DNA from 3 places in the Ornithinibacillus bavariensis genome. Region 2 is predicted to be linked to each of the others. Evidence: riboswitches for the same ligand, from Rfam matches in the RefSeq annotation. Region 2 holds a riboswitch; each other region holds the start of a gene.
The links. Region 2 has a riboswitch for cobalamin ahead of HNR27_RS00200 (ribonucleoside-diphosphate reductase subunit alpha). Riboswitches for the same ligand answer to the same signal wherever they lie in the genome.

Region 1 (4,712 bases), on a different contig from region 2:
TACGTCGTCCACAACAGGAATAAAAGCGGTATTTTTCATTCGTATATTTGAGTATGTCTGGATTAATAAATGTAGTCTTTTAAAAAACAAAACATCTGTACCATTATATAATAAGCCTCTATAATAAGCGTACAATGGGGACTTTTTAAATTTAATTAAATGCCTTCTTCCTTTCTCTGTAATTCGATAATAACCATCCTTAGACCCATTATCCACTAATTTCTTCTGTTGTAAATTTGAAACAATTGCTTGTAAATCTATGCGACGTAATGTTGGATAGATCCCGTAATATTGTTCTAGCTGAAAGAGTCTTGCATCATGGACAGATTGTATCGATTTCTTTCCAACTAATAGGTGAAATATCCCAGAAATGCTTCTATTTTCATTAATTTCAGTTATACAATCTAATATTATCCCTTCGAAATACATTCTAATCTACCTCTTTCTATCCTATCTCTATCATACCATCAGTTGGCAAAGGTTGAATTATAAAATGATAGTTATTAAAATAATAGTGGAGCACCAAAAAAGTACGTAACAAGGGGAAAACAGCTGTGAGAATAAAGTATACAATAGTTGATAAGGAAACATGTATTGCTTGTGGTGCTTGTGGATTAACTTGTCCAGGTATTTTTGATTACGATGATGAAGGGTTAGCTTATGTAACTATCGATCATAATAGTGGAAATAAGGAAGTTCCTGAATCACAAGAGGATGATGTGTTAGATGCTTATGAGGGTTGTCCAAGTAACTCCATCAAGATTTCAGAAGAACCGTTTAATGGTAACCCATTAAAGTTTGGTGAATAGCATAAAAAAAAGGCTGACTTTAACAATTGCAAATATAAAGTCAGCCTTTTTTTAGTTAATCGTATGCAAATGATTGTTAATATATTTTTTAAATACGTAAGCTATTGTTGGATACAGCAATAGCATAAACACTGCATTTCCTATCGCATGATACGTATCAAAGGGCAGTCCAGCTAAATAATATACGATAAAGCCTTGACCAGTTACTTGATAATTAGTTAGCGAAACAATAATCCCGTATAGGTAACCACTGAAAAAACTAAAAATAACAATGACTATGAACGGAATCTTTTTGAACGCCTTTCCCATCAAACCACTCAAGATACCGATAATTCCCCATGCTAGAATTTGCCAAATTGTCCAAATGCCAGTTCCTAGAATCATATTGGATAAAAACGTTACTAAAAACGCTAAAATAAAACCAGCTATCGGTCCTAAAAAAATGCCACTAATAATAATAACTGAAGTTACGGGTTGGACATTTGGTATATAATTAACTGCGATACGTCCAACTACAGCAAGTGTGGCAAGTAATGCTAGTAGAGTAATTTTATAGATATTCAATTAAATCATTCCCAAGATTGGTAATCAAAATTAACCGTATCTCCATCGTTTAGTTTTACATCGCCTGCACCTACCATGGATGGCTCACCATTTACCGAAAACATCCATGACATTTTGTTCGCTTCGTCATACTCTATACCTTCAATCGCTTTTATAAACCCACCTTCTTCAACCATGTCAAAGTTTGCTTTCATAACTGCTAATAAATTATCGCCATCTTTGATAACAACTTCTTTTTCATCAATTACTTCGGCCTCTTTATCCTTTGATAAGATAATGGTAACCTTGGCCTCTTCTTGGTCTTCTTTTGTATTTGCGGAAGTATTAGATTTTTCATTTTGCGTTGCGTTATTTTGCCCGCTATTGTTGTTGCTTTCCGTCTTTTCGTCATTCGTACATCCTGTTAAAACAACTATTACTAGTAGCATTGAGAATAACTTAAATAAAATAGATTTCATGATTTCTCCTCCATTAACTTAATCTGTTGAGAACAGGGTGTATAAAAATAGAGCTAACCCCGTAACAAGGTTAGCTCTTTTGACAGTCTCATAACCATAATAAGTAATCAATACTCTTATGTACTTGATTGTCTCAATTGTCCTATCCTCGGGATCATTGATACAAATGAATACTGGCAGGTCTACTGACTTGTGATTAATAGCCTACTATAAGCCCTTCCCGTATATATTATATACAGTGGTTATGCTTATTTCGTCATCACTTACAGTTGCGAGGACAGTTCTAGATTTTCACTAGATTCCCTTTTAAGTTCACAACACCAATATCATCAATTTTGTATTCAATTCTATTAATTAGGATAACATATCATTCTAAAATTACAAGTTATATTTCATCTGTTTTAGGAAGCTGAAAATTAAATGTCGTACCAACATTGAGTTTACTTTTAACGGTAATTGTTCCCTTATGACTTGTAATAATATTCTTTGCTATCGATAATCCAAGCCCTGTACCTTTCACATGTTTATTTCTCGTTCTTGATTTATCTGCCTTGTAAAAACGTTCAAAAACAAATGGTAAATCCTCTTCCGGTATTCCACTTCCACTATCTTCAACAGATACAGATAACCCATTTTGGTCATTTTCTACCTTTACCTTCACAAACCCACCCTCACTAGTATGTCGGATTGCGTTGTCAATTAGGTTAGTAAATACTTGTTCGATTCGGTCTGGATCAAAAATTGCTTGAGGATCGGCCATATTCTTTGTAAGTACAAGCTCGATATGATGTTCCTCTGCAACCCCTCTAAATTTCCGATAGATTCGATCAACATAAGGCTCTACTTCAACCATTTCGGTTTTTAGCGTCAGATGACCCGCTTCCATACTTGCTAAGTCAAGCAGTTCATTAACAAGGCGACTAAGTCTTAAGGATTCCTCATAAATGATTTGGGCTAATTCATTCTTTTCCTCTTTCGTCTCGGCAATATCATCTACAATAGCTTCACTATAGCCTTGTAACATCGATATTGGCGTTCGAAGCTCATGTGATACATTAGCGATAAAGTCCTTACGAAGTTTATCTAGTCTTCTCTCTTCCGTCATATCACGCATTACTGCAACTGCACCACGGATATATGACTGATCATATAATGGTGTCATAATCATAACCCAGGTTCTACCTTGAATAGTGATTTCTTCGAGAACCTCTTTTTCACCATCAATAACCTCTTGAAATAGTGCAAGTAATTCCTTTGGCAGCTTCCGAACACCATCTGATTTTTCTATATTTTGCTCAAACTCCCATGCTTCCATAAACATTTCAGCAGGGCGATTCGTTGCAATAATTTCACCACTACGACTTAATGTTATCACACCATCTGCCATCGAATTAACAATGCTTGATAGCTGTTCTTTTTCCTGTCTTAAAGCATTAATATGGAATTTCAGCTGTCGTCCCATGTGATTGAATGCCATTGCTAGTTCGCCGATTTCATCATGTGTTAAAATCGGTACTTTGGTGTTAAATTCACCTCTAGTTAAATCAAATGCTGCTTCCCTCATTTTGATTAGTGGTGATGTAATACGCGTCGATAGAAAGAAGGCAAAGATAGTCGTTAGAATGATAGCCACTGCCGCTGCTAAAAGAATAATTTTCGTTGTTTCAGCTTTTGTCTTATCCACTATCGCTAGGGATTGATAGATAAGAACTGCTGCATCTGTATTAGGTACCGCCACTCCAACAAGCATCACACCTAATTCTTGATTAGGAACTTCGATTTGCTTTTTAATCGGATCATGCGAATTTAAAACCTCTTGTATATACATCTCTTTAGTAAACCAGTTATCATTAATAGCAGTAAGATTCGAGTCATTAGTATCAGAAGCCCAAATATCACCATTGGAAAATTCGATAATTACCTTACTAGCTGGATCTTTTACACGCTCAGTCGTTTCATATATTAGTGATCTGTCTTCATGATTCTCTACCATTACGGAAACCTTTGTAGCGGTTTGTAATAAATCCTCTTCTGCCTCTTGAATATGAAAGTTCTCAAAAAACTCAAGTAAAAATATCGTTAATAAAAATAATACAAAACAAACTAGCAATAAAATGGTTACTGCTAGTTTTCCTACTACACTACGCCAAAACATTATTCATCATCTACCTCAAATTTGTATCCTACCCCCCAAACAGTCACAATCATTTTTGCGGCTTCCTTGGAAACGGTATTAAGCTTCTCACGTAATCGTTTAACATGTGTGTCAACTGTTCGTAAGTCGCCGAAAAATTCATATTGCCAAACATCCTTCAATAATTGTTCACGATTGAATACTTTATCTGGTGATTTTGCCAAGTAACATAATAATTCATACTCTTTAGGTGTTAAAGCTACTTCTGTACCATCAGCTGTTACACGATGTGCATCATGATCAATTGTTAGGTGAGGAAATACTAATAGATCCTTCGTTTGCGCATTCTTGCCATTATAACTAGTAGCAGTTGTACGTCTTAATAATGCCTTTACACGAAGTACAACCTCTCTAGGGCTAAATGGCTTCACAATATAATCATCGGTTCCAACTTCAAACCCTTGAACTCTATTTGCCTCTTCACCCTTTGCTGTAAGCATGATAACCGGAGTATCCTTTTCTTTCCTTAGCTGCTCACAGACTTCTATTCCATCCATCTCTGGCATCATAATATCCAATAGAATAACATCATAATCATTTTCTAGTGCCAGTTGAAGTCCCTCTTTACCGTTCTCTGCTTCTTCGACCTCAAATTCCTCTCGCTCTAAATACATACGAATTAGCCGACGAATTCTTTCCTCATCATCAACAACTAATACTCTAGATTGCTTCTCCATGAATATCTCC
Region 2 (4,712 bases):
CTCCATGCCTGAAGATGTAGGTCTAGTAATACCGAAGCACGGATTGTATGTGGAACATAGAAATTAAAGGATATACTCTGATCAATATGTTTTTGGCGTACAGCATTTTGTTTAACAGACCAGCGTTGATCGACAATATATGCCGAGCGACGATAAATATCATACGTACGATGGTCTAAGTCTGGAGCTGTATTTGGAATTTTAAAGTCCTTTTTCTCTTCATGGTAGAACGGTTTAAAAACCGGATCAATACTTGCTGTAGATCCCGCAATCATAGCAGTTGTGGAATTTGGCGCAACTGCCATTAAGTAACCATTACGAATCCCTTTTTCCATTACGGCAGCTTTTAGCTCTTGCCATTTTTCACCGACATATCCTTTTTCATCGAAGTATGCTCCAGTACTCCATTTACTTCCTGTGAAGGCTGGATAGCTTCCCTTTTCCACACTTAATTCCATGCTACTCTTAATGGTCAAGAAAGCAATTTTCTCATACAAATCATCTGCGTATTCTACTGCCTCCTCTGTTTCCCAATGGATTTGCTTTTTCGCTAATAAATGATGCCAGCCGAATGTACCAAGTCCAATAGCACGGTACTTTTGGTTTGTAAGCTGTGCTTGAAGGATTGGTAATGTATTGATATCAATGACATTATCGAGCATTCGAACCTGTATTTTAATTAAGCGTTCTAACACATTATCGGGAACAGCCTTTCCTAGATTGATTGAGCTAAGATTACAAACTACATAATCTCCAGGCTTATACGTTTTGGTGATATACCCATTTTCATCTGTAAACTCTTCTAGAAATTCGGTTGGTGATTGATTTTGGGTAATTTCCGTACATAAATTGGAGCAATATATCATACCCAAATGTGCATTACTATTTTGTCTGTTTACCTCATCTCGATAAAACATAAATGGTGTCCCAGACTCAAGCTGAGAAATCATAATCCGCTTCATAATTAAAATAGCAGGCAGCTTCTTCTTCGTTAGTTTTTCACATTGGATACATTCCTCATATTTCTTTCTCCAGGACCCTTCCCCTTTTTCCTCATCATAAAAGTCCTCTAATGAGTATCCCATTACTTCACGAACTTCATGTGGGTCAAATAAATACCAATCTCCACGACTAGCTACCTGTTCCATGAAATAATCTGGAATGGACACACCGGTGAAAATATCATGTGCACGCATCCGGTCATCCCCATTATTTAATTTCAAATCTAAAAAAGCTTCAATATCCATATGCCAAACATCCAAATAAACTGCTATTGCCCCTTTACGCGTACCAAGCTGATCCACGCTTACTGCTGTGTTATTCAGTTGCTTAATCCAAGGAACTACTCCGCTAGACATCCCTTTAAACCCTTTAATCGAGCTACCCCTAGAACGGATTTTCCCCATATAGACACCGATTCCACCGCCATTTTTTGAAAGCTTTGCTATATCGGTATTACTATCATAAATAGACTGTAGGCTATCATCCACTGTATCTATAAAACAGCTAGATAGCTGTCCATGTGTTTTCCCAGCATTAGCTAGTGTTGGTGTGGCAACCGTCATATATAAATTGCTTAACGCCCAATATGCCTCCAGAACTAAATCAAGACGACTTGCTTTATCCTCATCCTTCATAAGATGCATGGCAATAACCATCCATCGCTCCTGAGGAAGTTCATACGTGTTTTTATCATGGTCTGTAGCTAAGTATCGGTTAGCAAGGGTATAGAGACCTAAATATGTGAACTGTAGGTCATGCTCCGGATTTATATGATTAGCTAAAAAATCTATATCTTCTTTTGAATATGTATCAAGTAATTTACTCGTGTATATTCCCTCTTGTGTTAAGTCTTTTAGGAGCTGATAAAAGCTGCCATATTTTAATGCGACATCATAATTCCTATTTTTTGCAGCTTGATGGTAAAGCTTTTGTAAGTATAATCGGCTAGCAACAAAACTCCAATTCGAATTTGCTTCGTCAATAATCTCTAGTGCACGTTTAGTGAGTGTATCAATAGCCTTGTCAAAAGAGGTTTCCCCAGAAACATCCATAGTTAAATCGGCTGGATTCACCGGTAAATTTTCTACAGCAAAACGGATAATTGGATCTAGCTTTTCTTTTAATGTTACTTCTGTTGACAGCATCCTTCATTCCTCCTAATAGTAAAACTAGCAACATGCTAAAATAAGGTAAATATGGCTTGGAAATTAGCTCTTTTCTATAAATAGAAAAGCCGCTCACCCACGGATGAACGGCATACAAAAAACGACAGAAATTATCTAAATATGTATAACTCCATCGCCTCATACTCTTTCAACCCGAAGAAAAATGAAACTATAAGTGATGGCAGGTCTCCTGGCTTGTGCGTCACTCTACTAAAGTCCTTCCCATATCATTATGTTATCGATACAGTGGAATTCTCGTTCGTCAACACTAACAGTTGCGGGGACAGCTCCAGATTTTCACTGGATTCCCTTTTCAGACAATATATGTCACCATTACTTTTAAGTACTATATATAGTATTATATTATTATATTATCACAATATATTGTATTAATAGCCTATCATAGTTTTATAGACTTTGCAAACATATTTTAATTCCATTCGTAAATGGGAGGGATTTTGGGTACAATAGCATTATCAAGTGGAGGTCGATTTATATGAATAAAATTGTAGAATTAATTCGTTCTGCTTCCTATACAATTGTATTTACTGGTGCTGGTATGTCTACTGAAAGCGGCTTACCAGATTTCCGCTCCAAGGATAGAGGACTATGGACTAAATTCAATCCAGATGAACTAGCTAATGTACATGCACTTCAGGATAACTTTGAAGAATTTACGAGCTTTTACCAGTATAGACTCCGAGAGATTGATAAATATCAGCCCCATGAGGGCCACCAAATTCTTGGAAATTGGGAAAAACGTGGGTTAATAAAAGGAATTATCACACAAAATGTGGACGGCTTTCACCATGATGCCGGAAACCAAAATGTAATGGAGCTTCATGGTACATTTCGAAGGTTTTTCTGTAATCAATGTTTGAGAGACCAGGACCGAGAAGAGTACTTGAATGGCAAAAGCCACTGTAAATATTGTGATGGACCTGTAAGACCAGGAATTGTCCTATTTGGAGAGATGCTTCCTGAGGATGTTTTTCTCCAAGCAGAAATTGAAACTTCTAAATCTGATTTATTTATCGTTCTAGGCTCATCATTAACAGTTACTCCCGCCAATATGTTCCCACTAATAGCAACTGAGCGTGGCGCCAAGCTTATTATCGTCAATCGTGAACCAACACCAATGGACATGTACGCCGATTTCATTGTTCGTGATAAAAGTATCAAAGAGTTTTTAATTATGATTGAAAAGGAATTATCATAAAAGCATGTTCGGCAGTATGAACTTTCTGCGATATATTGGCGTTCGATAGTCTATTAGACTCACGCACCTACTTCCAGCTACTTTTTGTCTATTAGAATGCTTCTATTAGACTCAGGCACCTACTTCCAGCTGCTTTCTGTCTATTAGAACGCTTCTATTAGACTCAAGCACCTACTTTCAGCCACTTTCTGTCTATTAGACCGCTTCTATTAGACTCAACCACCTACTTTCAGCTGCTTTCTGTCTATTAGAACGCTTCTATTAGACTCAAGCACCTACTTTCATGCGATTTCTGTCCATTAGAACGCTTCTATTAGACTCAAGCACCTACTTTCAGCCACTTTCTGTCTATTAGACCGCTTCTATTAGACTCACGCACCTACTTTCATGCGATTTCTGTCTATTAGAACGCTTCTATTAGACTCAGGCACCTACTTCCAGCTACTTTTTGTCTATTAGCGCTCCTCAAGCAGACTTTTCTTTTGAATAATTATTTATTCATGCAGTCTACGAATGAGTGATTCTAAATAAAAACAGGAGCGCTCCTCGCTCCTGTTTCGATTATCCCAATACAGCACGGTCACTTTCAAATTGTTCTCCGCGAATACGTTGGAATTCTTTTAATAGATCTTCTATTGTTAAATTCTGTTTCTTTTCACCATGGATATCTAAAATGATTTGCCCTTTATCCATCATAATCAGCCGATTTCCTAAATCAAGTGCTTGCTGCATATTATGGGTAACCATTAAGGTTGTTAAGCCATGCTCTGCAACAACATCCTTCGTTAGTTTCGTGATTAATGCGGCTCGTGATGGATCCAGTGCTGCTGTATGTTCATCAAGAAGTAAAATATTCGGGTTAGTGAAAGTTGCCATCAATAGAGAAAGTGCTTGACGCTCTCCACCAGATAACAATCCCACTTTAGCATTCAGCCTATCCTCAAGACCTAAATTTAACGTTTTTAAATGTTCCTTAAATTCTACTTTCCTCAGTTTTGTAACACCAGGCTTTAAATTCCGCTTTCTGATGCGCGAATAAGCCATCGCTAGGTTTTCCTCAATCGTCATGGATGGAGCTGTGCCTGCCATCGGATCTTGGAATACGCGACCTATGTAGGCAGAGCGTTTAAATTCGGGGAGACTGGTAACATTCTTTTCAGCAATAACGACCTCGCCAACATCTGGTACTAGATTGCCAGAAATAATATTCATGAGCGTAGATTTACCAGCTCCATTACTACCTATAACCGTTACAAAATCGCCTTCTCTTAATTCTAAATTAATTCTTTGTAACGCCTTTTTTTCATCTGGAGTACCTTCATTAA
Region 3 (4,712 bases), on a different contig from region 2:
TGATTTCTGGATCTGGATGGTTCGTTATTTCATCCTGATCACGCAGGTCACAGATATGTTTAATTTCCAACCCCTGCAAGACTTCGATGCCTGCTGCTGTCAATAGGCTCAAATTTCCTGAACGAAAAAGCTTACCTTTTCTAACATGACGGCCATCCTCGGTTATCATTCCACCTACATCTCGAAAATTAAAACTACCTTCCAGCAAAATATCCTTTATTGCCTGTTCCAATTTCCTCTCCCCCATTTTATCTCTGTAGTCTTCACTGCTTCCTATTATAAAAATTATATCTTAATCCCATTAGAAGCGTATGTTCCAAACATATCATAGTGAGGAGAGTTTGGCTATTCCCCTTGGAATCCTTCCTAAGAATAAAAATCAAAATCCAAACGAGACTATAATAAAAGCTCATTTAAAATAAATGCCTAATTCAAGGAGAAGGAGATTACGTATGAAGAAACATTTGATTGTTTCACTTTTAGTTCTATTTATTGTATTATTCTTACATTTACCATCCACTTCTCACGCTAGTTCAACCTCAAACCTATATGAAGTAAAGGGTGGTGATACATTGCCTAAAATTGCTAAACAATTTAGTACCTCCACATACGAACTTAAAATCACAAATGGTCTCCAGTCTAACACCCTACTAGAGGGGCAGAAGCTAATCGTACCAGTGATCCATGAAGTTGCTCCTGGGGAAACCTTACAACAAATAGCTAAAGAATTTCACTCAACCGAGGAGATCATCCAACATGTGAATCGTCTTCCCTCTAAGCAATTACGTCCAGGGCAAATGCTAACAATTAAGCCAAAGCCATTGAACATGGAAGGACAGCATATTGTAATGACTAGAGAGGAATTTCAGGACTGGCTGCTCAACCAGAAGTTCACAAGGGAAATCCATCTCATTCAACAGCATCATACGTGGCGACCTTCCTACAAGCATTTTCATGGTAACAATTATTTTCAAATGTTAAACAGTATGCAGCAGCATCATATGAAAACAATGGGTTGGAGTAATATTGCCCAGAATATCACTACCTTCCCCGACGGAAAAATTGCTCTTTCTCGTCCGATTAATATTGCCCCTGAGGGAACCATTGGGACAAAGGCTAATGAAAATGGCATTGCTATCGAGCATGTCGGAGACTTTGATCTTGGTCATGATGTTATGACACAGGAACAAAGAGATACAATTATATTCGTAACGGCACTGCTAAGCTTAAAATTTTCCTTAGAACCATCTATTGACACAATCACCTATCATCATTGGTGGCACTACAAAACAAAGGAAAGGGTACTCGACAACGCAAAGGACAATGAGGTTAAATCCTGTCCTGGTACTAATTTTTTTGGAGGAAATTCAACAACTCATGCGAAGAATAACTTCTATCCTTTAGTGGAAAAGAAAATGGAAGAGCTACGGGATTTATTTCATAGAAATCAATAAAATTTTATGTACCAGCCCTACATGGATTAATGGCCAGATCCCTTAAACAGGAACTGGCCATTTCCTCTTCATTAATCCTCGAATCGCTTGATAAAGTCTACAAATTTCACTACAAACTTTTGTAAGAATTCAGCAGTGCCTTCATTAGTAATTGCTCCACTCTCATTCATTAGTGTTGCTACATTACCAATATATGCTTCAGGTTGCTGAAGTACTGGTACATTCACACAAGTTAGCATTTGGCGCAAATGATGGTTAGCTCCAAATCCACCGATCCCTCCTGGGGATTGGCTTATGATTGCTGCAGGCTTTCCACCCCATTTATTATCTGTCTTTGGACGAGAGGCTGTATCTAATGCATTTTTTAACACAGCTGGAATCGAACGATTATATTCAGGTGTTACAAATAAAAATGTATCACATTCCCCAATTTTTTGTCTGAACTCGTGTAGCACTTCTGGTGCATTATTCTCATCATCAAAATCCTGATTATAAAAAGGTAGATTACCGATTTCTATTAACTCTGTTTCAAATCCTTCTGGGAAATAGCCCATTACATTTTTAGCAAGCTTTTTAGAATATGATTCCTTTCGAAGGCTTCCTACTAGAACTCCAACTTTTGTCATCTCAATCATCCTTATTCTTGTATTCTGATACAAATTAAATTGTAGAAAAAACAAAATTATAAGTCAAAACATCAGTTTCTCTACTAACGCTAATAGTATCTCTTTCGTTATACGCTTTATGTATTCACGTTACATAACGCCCTAATATATTTGTCAAAATGACAGGTATTGATTATAGTTGTGATGTACGATAAAAGTTAAATAGTTTTACCGGTAAGATTGGTGTCATAATAGACTTAATAGGGAATCTGGTGAAAAACCAGAACTGTACCCGCAACTGTAAATGCTGACGAAATAATCAAAACCACTGTTTATGAACGGGAAGGGATTAGAGTAGGTTATAGCATAAGTCAGGAGACCTGCCAATAGTACATATAGTAATATCTTCTTCGGGAGTTGGGGAGGTATAACGAGGGTAATGATGTTGGTAGCAGTTCAACCACTGCTATTTTTGCTCTTGTTTGTAAACCCATCTTATCGGATGGGTTTTTTTAGTATTGTGAATACTATCTACATTTCACGTCTCTCTCCTCTAACTAGAAGGCCTATTGACAAAACAGGAAAAGAGGAAATAATATGACAGAAAAGTTATCGACGAATGTATCCAGAACAAATCAAACAAAGCTGGTACTGCCACCGGATACAAATCATTTAGGTACTATTTTCGGTGGGACCGTACTTGCTTATATTGATGAAATTGCTGCTATCACAGCGATGAAACATAGTAATCAGGTTGTTGTCACTGCCTCAATTGATACGGTTAACTTTCTTTCATCTGCTCGGGTTGGTGATATTCTGCACCTAGAAGGTGTTGTTATATCGACGGGGAGAACCTCCATGGAGGTGTTCGTAAAAGTAGAATGCCAAAACATTCAATCAGGAGAAAAGACGATTACAACAACAGCAATTCTTACGATGGTCGCTGTTGATCAAGCTGGAAAGCCTACACCTGTCTGTGGGGTTATACCGGAAACCGAGGAGGAAAAGCGACTATTTTTGAGTGCTCCAACTAGAAGAAACAGGCGTCTACAAATAAGTGCAGAAAAGATGAAATAATTTATCAGCATGATTTTTTAGTGATGGTTATGAGGTGGGACACAAGTGTTCTTCAACACTACTTGATCGGTGCGAAAAACGCTTGGAAAACACATTACACGAAACAGTAAATGATCCGACCCTTCGAAATGATTGTTTCGTTATGTCCCATCCTCTATTAAAATTCCTTCCGTTCTCCTTTTAAGAACTTTTTCCATCATTTGAAATAGCGGCGTCTATTTTCTTATCTAGCTCTGCAATTAAATAAAGCTCTTTTTCCCTATCCATATTTCGATAATGATGCTTGTTTCCAGGTTCTTTGTCAGATTCATCTGCTAGATGTACAACTTTTTGAAGAGGGGTGAATTGGAATTCTCCTGTTGGGAGTGCAGAATCCGTGTGAAAAAGAATAGCATGGGCGATTTCTTTGGCAACATGCTTATCCTCTCCCAAACGTACGAGTAGCTTATGTGCACGTTCCGCTCCTTTTATCGGATGGATATCATACTCACGATAAAGTCGGTAATCCCATTTTCCTTCACTATACCATTCATAATGACCAATATCGTGTAGAAAACCTGCCTTTGCTGCTAAATCAGGATTAACACCATATTTTATTGCTAAGTCATATGCATGGTAGGCAACAGAAATTGCATGTGCCATTCCAGAGCGTCTTACATATTTTTGCGTTATCGGATGAAGGTAAATATTGGTTAAGGTTACTGTTCTCATAGATGTCCCCTCCTGACTGATAAAATTATCGATATATTACCATTTGAAGCGATAGAATGCAATTGAAAAAATCCAACCAAAGTAAAGGTAATCATAAAAATTTCACGGTACTAGTTTATTTCCCTAATCCGTGCTGCCACAAACTGCATATCTTCACGAAGTAATGGATATAAATTAGGTCGACGTCTAGCGGCAAGTGGATGATATGCAGCAGTTACAGTGTGTTCGCCCACTAGATGCCACTTACCTCTCAAACCTTTTACATCCAGTTCCGAATTGCGGAAAAAGGCCTGAACCGCAACATTACCAAGACAAACAATCAGCTTTGGATTTTGCTCAGCTAATTGCTCTAATAAATGCTGCATACAAATAGCTCGTGTCTTCTCTTTATCATAGGCTCGAACTGGTTGCCTTTTTAAGATATAGGTGACATAGAGTTGTTTTTTGGTTAATCCTGCTTCATGCGTTGCTTGCTGTAAGGTTTGTCGCGTACCACATACCATAGGATTACCCTTTCGATCCTCACGTGCCCCTGGATTGTCTAGAATAATCATTATTGGAGCTTTCGGGTTGCCTTCACCCCAAATCATTCTTGACCCTTGTCGATATAAGCCACATTCTTGGCATTCGGTTAGGCATGACGGGACAGGGTCCTCTGGCCAAACTTCTGGGCAAAACTCACTCATGAATTATCACACTCCTTAGGTTTAGATTGTCCCTTAGAAACAAATTCACCCAATAAAGAGATACTGATGTAGGATGTCTTTTTACAATGAATTTCTACGTGGATTATCGAGTATGAGGGATTTAGACAACTTTGATATAATAAAGAAAATAAATTGGTTTCAAGGGGTGTATAAAAGTG

Region 1: it holds a riboswitch for cobalamin, as region 2 does, so the genes downstream of both, HNR27_RS10785 (DUF4430 domain-containing protein) here and HNR27_RS00200 (ribonucleoside-diphosphate reductase subunit alpha) in region 2, are expected to answer to the same signal.
Region 3: it holds a riboswitch for cobalamin, as region 2 does, so the genes downstream of both, HNR27_RS13040 (acyl-CoA thioesterase) here and HNR27_RS00200 (ribonucleoside-diphosphate reductase subunit alpha) in region 2, are expected to answer to the same signal.

Annotation. Positions count from the first base shown of each region.
Region 1 covers NZ_JBNPWZ010000005.1:126,542-131,253, reverse strand. The annotation lists gene HNR27_RS10800 (YpbB family protein) at 1-429, opposite strand, end outside; gene HNR27_RS10795 (ferredoxin) at 561-809, shown strand; gene HNR27_RS10790 (ECF transporter S component) at 861-1,373, opposite strand; gene HNR27_RS10785 (DUF4430 domain-containing protein) at 1,379-1,831, opposite strand; cobalamin riboswitch at 1,990-2,171, opposite strand; gene HNR27_RS10780 (ATP-binding protein) at 2,217-3,986, opposite strand; gene HNR27_RS10775 (response regulator transcription factor) at 3,986-4,702, opposite strand.
Region 2 covers NZ_JBNPWZ010000001.1:36,671-41,382, reverse strand. The annotation lists gene HNR27_RS00200 (ribonucleoside-diphosphate reductase subunit alpha) at 1-2,147, opposite strand, end outside; cobalamin riboswitch at 2,332-2,518, opposite strand; gene HNR27_RS00195 (NAD-dependent deacylase) at 2,665-3,387, shown strand; gene HNR27_RS00190 (ABC transporter ATP-binding protein) at 3,949-4,712, opposite strand, start outside.
Region 3 covers NZ_JBNPWZ010000007.1:93,573-98,284, forward strand. The annotation lists gene HNR27_RS13025 (tyrosine-protein phosphatase) at 1-232, opposite strand, end outside; gene HNR27_RS13030 (LysM peptidoglycan-binding domain-containing protein) at 453-1,454, shown strand; gene HNR27_RS13035 (NADPH-dependent FMN reductase) at 1,526-2,080, opposite strand; cobalamin riboswitch at 2,284-2,461, shown strand; gene HNR27_RS13040 (acyl-CoA thioesterase) at 2,657-3,136, shown strand; gene HNR27_RS13045 (HD domain-containing protein) at 3,317-3,847, opposite strand; gene HNR27_RS13050 (uracil-DNA glycosylase) at 3,958-4,533, opposite strand; gene HNR27_RS13055 (cysteine hydrolase family protein) at 4,710-4,712, shown strand, end outside.